Regions from separate parts of the Microlunatus sp. YIM B11417 genome, predicted to be linked through region 2. Evidence: riboswitches for the same ligand, from Rfam matches in the RefSeq annotation. Region 2 holds a riboswitch; the other holds the start of a gene.

Region 1 (7,245 bases), on a different contig from region 2:
CTGCCGGCCGGTCTGTCCAGTCTGCGCGGTGCGTTCGCGGTCGACTACCCGGTGGTGATGGCCGGTGCGACCGTCGCCGCCATCCCGGTGTTGATCTTGTACGCTTTCGTGCAGCGTTACGTGATCGAGGGTGTCGCCACCAGCGGCATCAAGGGCTGAACCCGCGGAGGGTGGCATGGTTGCCCGGCTGAAGGATGTCGCCGAGTTGGCCGGGGTCAGCGTCAAGACGGCCTCGAACGTCGTCAACGAGTACGAACACGTCAGCCCGGCCACCCGGGCCAAGGTGCAGGCCGCGATCGAGGAGCTGCGCTACCGGCCCAACGTCAGTGCGCGGCAGCTGAAGCACGGCCGGGCCGGCTTCATCGCCCTGGCGTTGCCGCAGCTGGACTCGCCGTACTTCGCCGAGCTCGGCGCCCGGTTCAGCGCGGCGGCCGCCAAGCTCGGTTCGCTGCTGCTGCTGGACGCGACGGGGGCCGAGCCGGAGGCGGAGCGGCTGGTGCTGAACGGCATGCGGTCGCACGTGATCGACGGGATGATCTTCTCGCCGCTGGCGGTCGACGCCGACGAGATCGCCGGCCGGGCGGACGATCTGCCGCTGGTGCTGCTCGGTGAGCGGGCCGTACCGCCCGGTTTCGATCATGTCGCCGTCGACTCGGTCGCCGCGTCGCGGGCGATGACCGATCACCTGATCTCGCTGGGCCGGACCAGGATCGCCGCGATCGGCCGGGAGTCGGTCGCCGGCACGGCGTCGGTCCGGCTCGAGGGCTATCGGCAGGCGTTGGCGAGTGCCGGGCTGCCGTACCGGCCGGAGCTGGTGATCGGAGTCGCCCACTACGACCGGATCGACGGCAAGCAGGCGATGGAGCAGTTGCTGGCGCTGCCGGAGCCGCCCGACGCGGTCTTCTGTTTCAACGACCTGATGGCGATCGGCGCGGTCCGCGCCTGTGTCGAGGCCCGGGTCGACGTGCCGGGCCGGATCGCCATCGCCGGCTTCGACGACATCGCCGAGGGCCGCTTCGGCAACCCGACCCTGACCACCGTCGCCGCCGATCTGGAGTTCCTCGCCGAGGAGGCACTGCGGCTGCTGCTGGCCCGGATCGCGGATCCGGACCGCCCGGCCGAGTCCGTCGCGGTGCCGTGGACCCTGCGGTTGCGTGAGAGCTCGATCGGCCGCTAGCCACAACGCTCCCTGAGCTTGTCGAAGGGCAACGTCGGATGTGGCTGGCCCTTCGACAGGCTCAGGGCACGAAAGGTCGGGTCAGGGCACGCAAGGTCGGGTCAGGGGACGAAAGCTCTGGACGATCGGACCGGTGTTCTGGCCGATCGGGGCCTCGCCTCACACCCCTTTTGCTGCTGGGCTGGTGCCATGACCAGTTCAACCGGACGGATGCTCGCCCCGGACCTTGCCCGCGGCTTCATGCTGCTGCTGATCGCATTGGCCCATGCGCCGTTGTTGATCACCGGACCTGACCTGGCGAACATCGACGAGCGGCTCCGGCCGGCGAGTGGAGTGGCCGATCAGCTGGCCAATCTCGGTCTGACCTTCTTCGTCTTCAGCCGGTCGTTCCCCTTGTTCGCCGCCCTGCTCGGGTACGGCCTCGTGTTGATCATCGAAAGCCGGCGGCGGCGCGGCGAGCCGGACGCCGTGATCCGGTCCCGGATCCGCCGGCGCGGCCGTTGGATGGTGATCTTCGGCCTCGGGATGGCGCTGCTGGTCACGCCGGTGGAGATCCTCGCCCCGTACGGGGTGATCACGATCCTGCTGGCCGGCGTCCTGGTCCGCGACGACCGGGCGTTGCGCCGGGTGATCATCGTGCTGGCCGGGGTCGCCGTGATCACCTCGGTCCTGCTCGGCTTCGCGCTCTCGGCGGGTCCCACCGAAGGCGCTCCGGCGATGGCGCTCGGGCACCTCGGCTACGCCCCGGCCGACCTGGCCCACCGGCTGACCAGCTGGGTGTTCGGGGCGATCATCAACGTCACGCTGTTCCCGATCGCGCTGGCCGTCCTGGTCGGTGCCTGGGCCGCCCGCCACCGGCTGCTCGAGGAGCCGGAGCGCAACCTCGGCCTGCTGCGCCGGATCGTCGCGATCGGGCTGCCGGTCTCGCTGCTCGGCGCGGTGCCGCTGGCCCTGATCGGGACCGGGACGCTGGGGCCCGAGCACGGCTGGTGGGCCCAGGCGCTCCATGTGACGTCCGGTCTCGCCGGCGGCTTCGCGTACGCCGCGATCTTCGGGCTGATCGGACGGCGCGTCCCGGCCACCGCCCGGTGGACCCGGCCGTTGACCGCGATCGGGCAGCGCTCGCTGACCTGCTACATCGTCATGGAGACGACGCTGATCCTGGTGTCGTCGACCGCGTTCCTCGGCTTCGGCGCCCGGGTCGGCCCGGCCGGCGCGATGCTGATCGGCCTGACCGCCTGGCTGGTCGCGGCCCTCGTGGCCAATCTGCTGCGGGCCGCGGACCGGCCCGGTCCGGCGGAGTGGTTGCTCCGCCGGCTGGTCAACCGGCCCGGCCGGGTCGCCGAGCCGGCGAGCTCGGGTGGGTGATCAGGCGGGCGAAGCGGCCGGCCGGAGTGCCCGGATCGCAGACCAGCATCTCCGACCACTGCCGCCAGATCGCCTCCAGCCAGCCGCGGTAGCCGCCGCTGACCCAGGTCACGTTGCCGCGGCCGCGCCGGTGCAGCACCTCGGCCAGCCGGTCCGACCGGTCGCCGGCACCGCAGACCAGGATCACGGTCGTCTCGTCGGACAGGTCCAGCTCGGCCACCTGGTCGGCGCCGAGCAGCAGCGCCCCGGGCAGCTCACCGGTCCGTCGGCGTTCGGCCGGGGAGCGGAGATCGATCACGGTGGCGCCGGCGTCCCAGGCGTGCCGGGCCTCGGCCGGAGTCAGCGCCGGCAGCCGCGGCGCGATCCGGACCGGTGGCGCGGTGAGCGTCGTGCCGTGCACGCCGACATCGAGAGTCGTGCCGTGCACGCCGACATCGAGAACCGTACCGGCGGGGGAGAGGTTCACCGCGGCGCCCCGATCAGGCGGACGTCGACCGAGTCGAGCAGATCGCCGTAGCGCGCGTACCGCCTGGCCTCGACCAGCGTCGGCGGGTAGAGATGCAGGCTGATCGCGGGATCGGACGAGCTGTTCACCAGCCGGTGGATGTGGAACGGGCCGAACTCCGTCGGCCGCCCGGCCTCGTGCACGATCGGCTCGGGGTCGATCTGGGCCGGCCGGGTCGGGTCGTCCCAGGCCAGGTGCTCCAGCAGGGTGCCCTGCAGGACCAGGATGACACCGCTGCCGGCGCCGTGGTCGTGCCAGTCGGTCGACTGGCCGGGCAGCCAGGTCTGCAGCCAGGCCTCGTAGTCGGGCGCCGAGTGGAGATGGGTACGGAAGCGGCTGTCCGGGTCGAAGGTGACCGCGGAGTGCCAGAGCCGCGGCGTGGCCGCGATGATCCTGGCGTGCTGGACCAGGTGAGGGTTCGGGGAATCGAAATCGGACATGATCATCCTCGGGGCAGGGCCGAGCCTCGTGTCGCCGTACGGCGAGCCGGGCAGGGCGGGGTTGTCGAAGGGACGCGGTCAGCGCATTCGACAACAGACGGCGCTTGCCGTCCGAGCAAGATCAACATGGAGCCGGGAACGGAACGCCGCCGCGGGGTCCCGCCAGAGCGGTTCCGCTGTTCCCTTCGTCATCATCGTGCCTCCGCATGTTCTGGAAGTGGCTTGTCCGACGCTCTGCCGGACCAGGTCCTCACCCGGAGCACCCCACCCGCTTCCGCGAGGGTTGCCGGTCAGCGAGCCGGGGCTTGGCGCTGACACTCATGACCTGCCTCGATGATCCACGACGACCGGCGCCTGATTCAACCGAGTTCCACTGTGTCCCACATCACGGACGGTGGTCCAGGTTGGAAAAATCGCTCAGGTGTTCGATACTGACGGGATGGCAGGCGTCAGGGACTCGTTCTGGTGGGAGAAGCTCTCGCCGGAGGAGCAGCAACAGGTCGAGAACGAGGAGTGGCCGCCGGGGGAGACCGCACGTTTCCTGGCCGACCACACCCGGATCGAGGTGGAGGCACGGGTGGTCTGGGCCCGCGACGGGGAGGAGTGGGTCCGCGGCCATGTCACCCGCTGGGTCCGGCCCGTGGTCCTGGTCGAGCTGCACGATCGGCGACGAGCTCGGGTCTGGCTGCCGGCCGGTGACGTCCGCCGGGTGATCGCTCCGGGGTCCGATCGGGACCCGCCGCCGACGGCGGGGCCAGTGGTCTAATCGGGATGTTTGTCGCCGTGCTGGGCCGGTTCCAACAATGAGGTTTCCACCGACTGTAGGGGAGTCAGCCGATGAAGCCGTTCCCGTTGTTCGCTGCCCTGGTGCTCGCCGTCGCCTGTGTCGCGACCGCGCTCACCGCGCCCGCGGCCCAATCGGCCGCGAAGCCTTTACTGTGGGCCGCGCGCGCGTCCACGCACGTCTTTCCGGACTCGTTGCCGGACGACACCGGCGGCGCTCCGGCGCTCGCCCTCGACTCGGCCCGGAACGAGTTCGAGGCCGGCCAGGTCGTCGTCCGCTGGGACCGCGAGTTCACGATCAAGAAGGTCTCGTTCGGTTCGCTGACCTCCGGTCGGCACTCGATCGCCGGGTCGAACCTGTCGTACAACTTCGTCAAGTTCACCTCGCTGAACCACAACTCGGTCTTCGACAAGAACGGCAGCAAGCAGATCGTCTACGCGCCGAGTCGGACCGCGCCGGACGAGTTCCCGGACGGCCTGTCGAACACGCCGACGGTCAAGGTCGAGGCCAACCGGACCCAGCCGATCTGGGTCCGGGTCAAGGTGCCGCGGGACGCCGCCGGCGGGGTCTACCGCGGCACCGTCACGCTGGAGACCGACCAGGGCAACCTGAGCCTGCCGCTGTCGATCAACGTCCGGCCGGTGACCATCCCGGACACCAAGGACAGCGGCTTCACCGACGTCGAGTGGACGTTGTTCTTCGGTACGGTCTCGTATCAGGAACCGCCGGTCGAGACGATGCTCGCCAACTACGGCTTCTCCCCGTTCAGCCCCGAGTGGTGGAAGCTGATGGAGGACTACGCGCGGATCCGCAAGGACTACCGCAACAACAACCTGACCCTGCCGATGAGCACGCTGCTGATGCAGGGCGAGAAGACCAAGGTCGATCCCGACGGCACCGTGCACTTCGACTGGAGCCGGGTCGACGAGGTGGTCAAGTTCTTCACCGAGCGCGGCACGGTCAGCCGCCTGGAGGGTCTCTGGATGGCCGGCGGCCCCGGCTACTGGTCGAAGTGGGACGTCGAGACCCTGGCCACCGGGCCGGACGGGAAGTTGATCAAGAAGTACGTCGACTGGGATTCCGCCGAGGCCGACAGCTACATCACGCAGTACGTCACCGCGCTTCGTGATCATGTGAAGGCCAAGGGCTGGGACCAGCGCTGGTGGATGCACATCGGCGACGAGCCGCAGGGGGCTGTCGGCAAGGCCGGCTGGGAAGGCGTGTACGGCAAGGTGAAGGCCGTCTGGCCGGAGGTCAAGATCGGCGACGCCACCTTCCACGAGCCGGTGGCCAGCGACGTGAGCAAGAACGAGGACATCGTGATCCCCAACCTGCTCAACTACGAGACGCATCCGGCGGCCTGGGACAAGGCCCGCTCGGAGGGCAAGGATCTCTGGCTCTACAACTGCAACATTCCGACGCTCGGCTTCCTCAACCGGTTCGTCGACCAGCCGCAGTACTACCAGCGCCTGATCGGCTGGCTGGCCGCCGCGCGCGGGGCCAACGGGCATCTGCACTGGGCCTTCAACAACTGGAACATCTCGATGGACGACCAGGAGGTGAAGGGCGACTTCTGGACGGTCAACGTCGACAAGGAGCACAAGGACCTGCTGGAGCGGACGCTGCGGCTGGAGTCGCTGCGGGACGGCATCGAGGACTGGGAGGTCGTCGAGATCTTGAAGCGGAAGCATCCGGGACTCGCCACCGACCTGGCCAAGGCCCTGGCCAGCAAGCCCGGCACGTTCACCGGCGATGTCACTTACCTGGAACGGATCCGGGCGCTCGTCCTGGATGCCGCCGCCGGCAAGCCGTTGGCCGCCCGGAACCTGGCGAAGGTGATCACGACCGGCGCCGCCGCTGACCTCGGCGCCCAGCACCAGGTGGACGGTGTCTTCGTCACCTGGGGCGACACGCACCCGGAGTCGTACACGATCCAGACCTCCTACGACGGCAAGAGCTGGGTCGACGCCGGCACCCGGACCGGATCGAAGGGCGGGGAGGAGTTCGTCGGGCTGAACGCCAAGGCGCGCTACGTCCGACTGAAGGCCGCGGCGCCGGGACTGGTCGAGTTCAAGATCGCCGGCGCCCCGGTCGGCCGGCCGAACCTGGTCGGCGGACGGACGTACCACAAGTCGTGGGAGCCGCCGAAGGACTTCGCCGACGACACGTTGCTGGAGTCCACCGACGGTGTCGTGTCGGACAACTTCGGCGACAAGCGGCCGTACGTGATCCAGGGTGGTCCGGACGAGACGAAGGACTTCTCGGTGACCTTCGACTTCGACGCACCGAAGACGGTGCGGGAGGTCGACGTGCAGGGCTACGTCGAGTACTCGTACTATCGCCCGGACACCGTGCGGGTGCTGACGAGCACCGACGGCACCACCTGGACCGACCGGGGCGGGCTGACCCGGCCGAACGACGCCTCCGGCAACCGCTACCTGGTCCGGTTCACGCCGGTCGAGGCCAAACACGTGAAGATCGCGTTCACCCGAACCTTCACCAAGCGGGACAACGGCGTGTTCATCGACGAGATCGAGATCTACTGACCACCGTGCCCTGAGCCTGTCGAAGGGCACAGCCGACCCTGGCGGAGCCGTACAGTGCGATCAGCGTTCTCGATCGTGCTCGGCCGGTGCGCGATGATCAACAGCGTACGGCCCGCCAGGTCCTCGGTGATCGCCCGATGCAGGGCGGCCTCGGTCAGGGCGTCCAGGTGGGCCGTCGCCTCGTCCAAGATCACGATGTCGGGCTGGGCCAGGAACATCCGGGTTAGGAGGGTGCTGAGGAATCCTGGCCGTGGCGGGCGGTGTCCAGGTGCGTGGCCGGCAAGGCGGAGGAGGAGAGCGATGCGGTGCCCATCGCGCGACGACGACAACGCAGCCGGGCGCGTGCCTGGGCGCCGCCCGGTAGGTCAGGATTCCTCAGCACCCTCCTAAGCTCAGCCGTTGACGTTCGCCGCCGGACAGCCGGA
Region 2 (7,245 bases):
GAACATCCGGAGCTTCCGGGCGGGCGTCATCGGGTCGATCAGGGCCTGGTTGCCGTCCCGCAGATCGGTCGACAGCCAGCGCGGGGCCTTGGTGATCTGCTGCTCCGGCCAGGTGCGGTCGGGCAGGGCGATCGGGGTGTACGCGCGATAACGCTGGAACGGCATCGGGCTGGGCTGCTGCACCGGTACGGACTGGGGACGGGTCGCGCCGACCGGGGTGGTGTTGCTGGTCATGAAAGGTTCCTCGCTGCTGGGTGAACTCCTGTTCGGCTGGACGCACGAACTCCGCAGCGAGGGTGCCAGCCCTTAGCGGGCCTCGCTGCGGCAGCGAAGGAGGAGCGACCAGAGGGTCATGGCGCCCACTGTAGCCACACCGACCCGGATTTGGCCACCCGGCCTCAGCGGCGCCGCCGGCGGGCCAGCAGCCGGTTCAGCAGGACCCCGACGACGACCAGGCCGACCAGCACGGCGATGACGACCAGGCCGCTGGACGGATTGCTGATCGTGAAGGCCGTGATCCAGAAGATCACGGTGGCGCCGATCAGGCAGCCCGCGACGGCCGACAGCGCCTTGTTGCCGGGCGGCGACTGGGGGGTCAGCTCCAGCCGCCGGCTCGGGTGCACGGCACCGGACTCGTACACGTCGGCGAGGTCGGCCAGTTGGTTCAGAGTGCGGGTGGAATCCCAACCAGGCAAGGGACCCGGCACGGCGATCTCGAAGCCGTCACCGGCGAAGGTGATCATCGACCGCCCCTCCGGGTGGGCCAGCAGCCAGTCGATCACCGCCGGCGGCACGGCGCCGGCGACGCTCGCCGGATCGGCGGCCAGCACTTGGAACTGTTCGTCGAAGCGGCTGTGCCCGGTCGCGACCTCGGTCAACCCGCCGAAGAACATCGTCGGCAGGCCGAGGGCTCGGGAGACGATCTTCAACGGCACCGTCTGCGGTCCGAGCACCTGGATCGAGTGATGCACGACCCGGCTCGTCGAGCCGTTGGACACCGTCTGCGTCGAATACTCCAGCAGGACCACCCGGCGGCCGCGGTACTCGGCGGCGAAGGCGTAGTCGAACGGCTTGCCGGTCCCGGTGTACGAAGCGCCGGTCAGTGGGTCGGCCACCCGCCCGAACGGCAGCCCAAGTTCCGCGGTGAACCAGCGTGCGCCGAGCCGGCGGCCGAGGTCGTCACACTCGGCGCGCAACCGGCGCTTGCGGCGCAGGCTGGCGACGGCGATCCCGACGAACCCGATCACGAACCCGCAGACGATGATCAATGCGGAGATGCCCTGATCCATGGCGGTCACCCTAGCGACCGGGCAGTCTCATAAATCGGACACCCTTCTCAAAATGTGGCCAATCGGCTTGCGTCGCCGCGGTGCCGTCGGCTGCAATGGTCGGCAGCAGTACGTGTGACGAGTACCAGCGTTCAGCCCCGGCTTGCTGGTCGGCAACCCTCCTCCGCGGCGGGGTGCCCCGGGTGAACACACGGCCACCCTTGGCAAGCGCGGGCCGTACCGGAAGATCGTCCGAGGCCCCACGACCGTGAGGAGTCCGGCGATGTCCGTCGTCATCGAATCCCGTACCGCCACCGACCTGCGGTGTCTGCCGTCGATCGCTCCGCTGCGTACGGTGAGCGGCGCCGACCTCGTGGTCCCGCTGGTGAACGGCGATGCCACGCCGTACGTGAACCTCGACTACGCCGCCAGCGCGCCGGCCCTGACCGAGGTGCTGGACGAGCTCGGCCGGGCCCTGCCCTACTACGCGTCGGTGCACCGCGGCGCCGGCTACGCGTCGGCCGCCAGCACCACCGCGTACGAGCAGGCCCGCCGGACCGTCGCCGCGGCGACCGGGGCCCGCGCCGACGACCACGTGATCTTCACCCGCAACACCACCGACGCCCTGAACCTGCTGGCCCGGGCGGTCGCGGCCGACCTCGACGTGGTCTGCCTCGACATCGAGCACCACGCGAACCTGCTGCCCTGGCAGCAGCGCGGCGCGACCGTGCTCACCGCCCGCCCGACCATCGCCGCGACCCTCGACCTGCTGGCCGCCGAGCTCGCCCGGCCCGAGGTCGGCCTGCTCGCGATCACCGGCGCCTCCAACGTGACCGGCGAGACGCTGCCACTGGACCGGATCGCCGAGCTGTGCCGGCGGACCGGGACCCGGCTCGCCGTCGACGGGGCCCAGCTGGTGCCGCACCGGGACGTGGACCTGGCCAGCACCGGGATCGACTACCTGGCCTTCTCCGGCCACAAGACCTATGCCCCGTTCGGCGCCGGGGTCCTGGTCGGCCGGTCCGACTGGCTGGACACGGCGCCGCCCTACCTGGCCGGCGGCGGTGCGGTCCGCCGGGTCCGTACCGACGACACGGAGTGGACCACCGGCCCGGCCCGACACGAGGGCGGCACCCCGAACGTACTCGGCGCGGTCACCCTGGCCGCGGCCTGCCGCACCCTCACCGGCCTCGGCCGGCTGCGCCGGGACCGGCACGAGCGGGCGCTGACCGACCGGCTGCGGGCCGGGCTCACCCAGGTGCCGGGCGCGCGGCTGCTGCGGATCTTCGACGACAGCACCGACACCGTCGGCATCGTCGCGTTCACGATCGAGGGTTTCGACGCGGGGTTGGTGGCGGCCTACCTGTCGGCCGAGCACGGCGTCGGGGTCCGGGACGGCAAGTTCTGCGCCCATCCGCTGCTGAACCGGCTGGGCTGCGCCGACGGGGCGATCCGAGTCAGCGTCGGGCTGGGCTCCTCGTCAGCCGATGTCGATGCCCTGCTGACCGGCCTGCACCGGCTGATCACGGACGGCCCGAGCTGGAGCTACGGCGAGGTGGACGGACGGATTCAGCCGGTGCCCGACCCACGCCCGGCGCCGGACTGGTTGCCCGAGCTGGAGACCGGAGGCACCGGCTGCCGCGGCTGACGTCACAACTCTCCCTGAGCTTGTCGAAGGGCACGGCATGACCTGGCTTGGCCCTTCGACAGGCTCAGGGCACTGGACTGCGGCCCTTCGACAGGCTCAGGGCACCGAGGTGTCAGGGGTTGACGTGCAGCGTGCGCGGCTTGCGGGCCGCCTCGCCGAGCTGCTGGATGCCGAGCACCAGGCCACCGACGATGTCGCCGCCGGCGAACGAGGACTGCATGCTCGCCGCGGCCAGCCGGCATTCAAGATCATCCAGCGTACGCCGCGCCTCGGCACCGGTGACGATCTCGAGCGCCCGGAAGCCGGGGTCGCAGAGCACCAGGACCGAATGGCGCGGGTCGTCGAGCCCGGCGTGCAGCCGCTCGGCGTACCGCCGGGAATCCTCCTCGGCGACGCCGATGAAGACGGAGAAGGTCAGCCCGGACACCGACTCGGCGTTGGCGACCGCCTGCTCGATCCGGTGCAGCTGCTGCGGGGTCAGATCGTTACCAGCGGGCACTTGCGCCTCCGACCTCGGCCGCCGGGGCGGCGGGCAGTTCACCGGCGGTGGCGCCCTGTTCCAGTTGAGCCGGTTCGGCACCGCGACCGAGCCAGATCGGCTCGGTGACCGCGAGCGACTGCCGCTGGTTGGCCCGGATCAGCGAGGGCGCCTTGCCCAGCGCGAAGATCGCCAGGAACACCAGCCCCGGGATGCCCACCAGCACGCCCAGCGTCTGCAGGACGGTCGGGTTCGCGACCTCGGGCCAGCCCGATAGCGTTTCGAGGGGCACTACCATGCTCAGCAGTTCACTCACGCCCCATACGGTAGTCGATCACGCCCCAGAAGGAGGCACCGTGTCCGACCGCGCAGCCGACGCGTCCGCGGCGGATTCCCGAGTGGTGATGGACGCCGAGCAGATCTCCCGGGCGTGTGCCCGGATGGCGCATCAGCTGCTGGAGGCGAACCGCGGCGCGGACGGTCTGGTGCTGCTCGGCATCCCGACCCGCGGCGTGCCGCTGGCCGAGCGGCTGGCCGAGGCGATCGCCGGCGTCGAGGGAGTCCAGGTCCCGGTCGGGGCGCTCGACATCACGCTCTACCGGGACGACCTGCGCCGCAACCCGACCCGGGCGCCGGCCCAGACCCGGCTGCCGGTGGACCTGGACGACACGACGGTGGTGCTGGTCGACGACGTCCTCTATTCCGGGCGTACGGTGCGCGCGGCGCTGGACGCGCTCGGTGATCTTGGTCGGCCCCGTGCGGTACGGCTCGCGGTGCTGGTCGACCGGGGGCACCGGCAGCTGCCGATCCGGGCCGATCATGTCGGCAAGAACCTGCCCACCGCGGCCAGTGAACGGGTCCAGGTGCGGCTCGCCGAACTCGACGGCGTGAACGAGGTCACGATCACCCGGGACTCGGGTGCGGAGGGGGAATCCGCCTGATGCGACATCTGTTGTCCGCAGCCGATCTCGATCATGACGAGATCGTCGAGATCCTCGATCTCGCCGAGGAGATGGCCCAGGTGCTGCACCGGCCGATCAAGAAGCTGCCGGCCCTGCGCGGCCGCACCGTGGTCAACCTGTTCTTCGAGGACTCGACCCGGACCCGGTCGTCGTTCGAGATCGCCGGCAAGTGGCTGTCCGCGGATGTGATCAACATCAGCGCCAAGGGATCCTCGGTGTCCAAGGGCGAATCGCTGCGCGACACGGTGCTCACCGTGGCGGCGATGGGCGTCGATGCTCTGGTGATCAGGCACCAGGCCTCCGGCGCGCCGCTGCAGGCCTCGCAGTGGATCGACGCGCACGTGATCAACGCCGGCGACGGGATGCACGAGCATCCGACCCAGGCCCTGCTGGACGCGTTCACCATCCGCCGCCACCTCCGGGAGCAGGATCCGGACACCGTGGACTTCACCGGCCGGACCGTCGCGATCGTCGGTGACATCACGCACTCCCGGGTCGCGCGCAGCAACGTGGCGCTGCTGCGCACGCTCGGGGCGAACGTGATCATCGTGGCCCCGCCGACCCTGCTGCCGTCCGGGATCGACAGCTGGCCGGTGGAGGTCTCGACCGACCTCGACGCGGTGCTGGACCGGGCCGACGTGATCATGATGCTGCGGGTGCAACGGGAACGGATGTCCGGTGGCTACTTCCCCACCCCACGGGAGTACACGGTGTCGTACGGGCTCACCCGGGACCGGCTGGCCAAGCTCCGGCCGGGAGCAGCGATCTGCCACCCCGGCCCGATGAACCGCGGCCTGGAGATCTCCGCCGACGCGGCCGACGCCGCGAACTCGTTGATCTTGGACCAGGTCGCCGCCGGTGTCGCGGTCCGGATGAGCGTGCTCTACGAACTGCTCGGCGGCGCCGACGAGACCGTACCGACGAAGGAGCACGCCTGATGAGCTCGATCATGATCACCGGAGCCGACCTGGCCGGTTCCGGTCCGGGCGATTTGTTGATCATGGACGGGCAGTTCGCCGACCCGGACCGGGCGCCCGCCGACGTGCAGCGGTTCGACGCCGCCGGCCTGGTCGCGCTGCCCGGGCTGGTCGACCTGCACACCCATCTGCGCGAGCCGGGCCGGGAGGACGCCGAGACCGTCGAATCGGGTACGGCGGCCGCGGCCCGGGGCGGCTTCACCGCTGTCCTGGCGATGGCCAACACCGACCCGGTCACCGACACCGCCGAGGCCGCCGCGCACGTGGCCGCTCTCGGCCGGCGGGCCGGCCACACCCAGGTGGTCCCGGTCGGCGCCGTCACCAAGGGCCTGGCCGGCGCCGAACTCGCCGAGCTCGGCCTGATGGCCCGGTCGGCGGCCGGGGTCCGGGTGTTCTCCGACGACGGCCACTGTGTCGGCGACGCGCGGCTGATGCGCCGGGCGCTCGAATACGTACGGGCGTTCGGCGGCGTGATCGCCCAGCACGCCCAGGATCCACGGCTGGCCGGGCCGGACGCCTGCTGCCACGAGGGCGAGATCTCCGGCCGGCTCGGGCTGGCCGGCTGGCCGCCGGCGGCCGAGTCGACCATCGTCGCGCGGGACGTCGAGCTGGCCGAGCTGACCCGGTCCCGGGTGCACGTCTGCCACGTGTCCACCGCCGAGACGGTCGAGGTGCTGCGCTGGGCGAAGCGGCGCGGCATCGCCGTGACGGCCGAGGTGACGCCGCACCACCTGCTGCTCACCACGGACCTGGTCACCGGCTACGACCCGATCTACAAGGTCAATCCGCCGCTGCGGCCGAGCGAGCACGTGACGGCCCTGCGGGAGGCGCTGGCCGACGGCACCATCGACGCGGTCGCCACCGACCACGCGCCGCACGCCCGGCACGACAAGGAGCACGCGTTCCCGGACGCCGCGTTCGGCATGGTCGGGCTCGAGACCGCGCTCGGCGTGGTGCTGGAGACGATGCTGGACGCCCTCGGCTGGACCGGGGTCGCCGACCGGCTGTCCGTGGCGCCCGCCCGGATCGCCGGCCTGACCGGGCAGGGCCGGGCCCTCGCCCCGGGCGAGCCGGCCAACCTGGTGCTGGTGGACCCGTCGGCACGGCGGGTGGTCGACGCGGCCGACTCGGCCTCGCTGTCCCGGAACAACCCCTGGCACGGCCTGGAGCTGCCGGACCCGGTCGTCGCGACGTACTGGGACGGGAACCAGACCTACCGCCGGTGACCGACCCGGCGAGGCTGTCCGATTTGTGAAATACGGGGGCCGGGACCGGGACCTAGCGTCGAGGACATGAGTATCGACCTTGTCGCTGCGGAGCGTTTCCTGCACACCCACGCGCGGCTGCTGGAGCGGCAGCTCTTCGCCGCGCTCGTCCACGGCGCGCCGGACGAACCGGTCCGGGCCGCGCTGCGGGCCTTCCAGAACCCGGACGGCGGCTTCGGCCACGGCCTGGAACCCGACGTCCGCGGACCGGACAGCCAACCGTCCGCGGTCCGTACCGCGTTGACCGTGCTGGCCGACCTCGACGCCCTTGACGATCCGATCACCGAACGGGCGGCGGACTGGCTGCTGACGGTCAGCGGCCCCGACGGCGGCGTGCCGACCGTGCTGCCCAGCGCCACCGCCCACCCGCGCGCACCGTGGATGCAGCCGCAGCCCGAGAGCGGCTTCCTGACCTATGCCCTGACCGGGCTGCTCTGGCAGTCGGGGCTCGACCACCCCTGGCTGAGGTCCGCGACCGAGTGGTGCTGGGCCAGCCTGGCCGCGGACCCCGACCCGGCCGGCTACACCGTGAAGTTCGCGCTCGACTTCCTCGATTCCGTACCGGATCCGCGGCGGGCCGCCGAGGCCGTCGAACGGCTCCGGCCGGCCCTCGCCGCCGACGGCACCCTGCCCATCCCGGGCGGCAC

What was found. Region 2 has a riboswitch for S-adenosylmethionine ahead of AC6CCG_RS29095 (aminotransferase class V-fold PLP-dependent enzyme). Riboswitches for the same ligand answer to the same signal wherever they lie in the genome.
Region 1: linked by a shared signal. The riboswitch ahead of AC6CCG_RS20045 (cysteine dioxygenase) and the one ahead of AC6CCG_RS29095 (aminotransferase class V-fold PLP-dependent enzyme) in region 2 are both predicted to bind S-adenosylmethionine.

What each region holds. Positions count from the first base shown of each region.
Region 1 covers NZ_JCAMPJ010000004.1:100,159-107,403, reverse strand. Annotated here, with positions in the region: gene AC6CCG_RS20065 (carbohydrate ABC transporter permease) at 1-159, shown strand, start outside; gene AC6CCG_RS20060 (LacI family DNA-binding transcriptional regulator) at 176-1,177, shown strand; gene AC6CCG_RS20055 (DUF418 domain-containing protein) at 1,367-2,545, shown strand; gene AC6CCG_RS20050 (rhodanese-like domain-containing protein) at 2,499-3,011, opposite strand; gene AC6CCG_RS20045 (cysteine dioxygenase) at 3,008-3,490, opposite strand; SAM riboswitch class IV at 3,704-3,816, opposite strand; gene AC6CCG_RS20040 (hypothetical protein) at 3,930-4,256, shown strand; gene AC6CCG_RS20035 (glycoside hydrolase domain-containing protein) at 4,328-6,820, shown strand; gene AC6CCG_RS20030 (P-loop NTPase family protein) at 6,814-7,038, opposite strand; gene AC6CCG_RS20025 (ABC transporter ATP-binding protein) at 7,196-7,245, opposite strand, start outside.
Region 2 covers NZ_JCAMPJ010000009.1:91,009-98,253, forward strand. Annotated here, with positions in the region: gene leuA (2-isopropylmalate synthase) at 1-234, opposite strand, end outside; gene AC6CCG_RS29090 (hypothetical protein) at 399-1,289, opposite strand; SAM riboswitch class IV at 1,403-1,505, shown strand; gene AC6CCG_RS29095 (aminotransferase class V-fold PLP-dependent enzyme) at 1,552-2,916, shown strand; gene AC6CCG_RS29100 (DUF5130 family protein) at 3,029-3,415, opposite strand; gene AC6CCG_RS29105 (hypothetical protein) at 3,402-3,710, opposite strand; gene pyrR (bifunctional pyr operon transcriptional regulator/uracil phosphoribosyltransferase PyrR) at 3,799-4,335, shown strand; gene AC6CCG_RS29115 (aspartate carbamoyltransferase catalytic subunit) at 4,335-5,294, shown strand; gene AC6CCG_RS29120 (dihydroorotase) at 5,294-6,559, shown strand; gene AC6CCG_RS29125 (hypothetical protein) at 6,626-7,245, shown strand, end outside.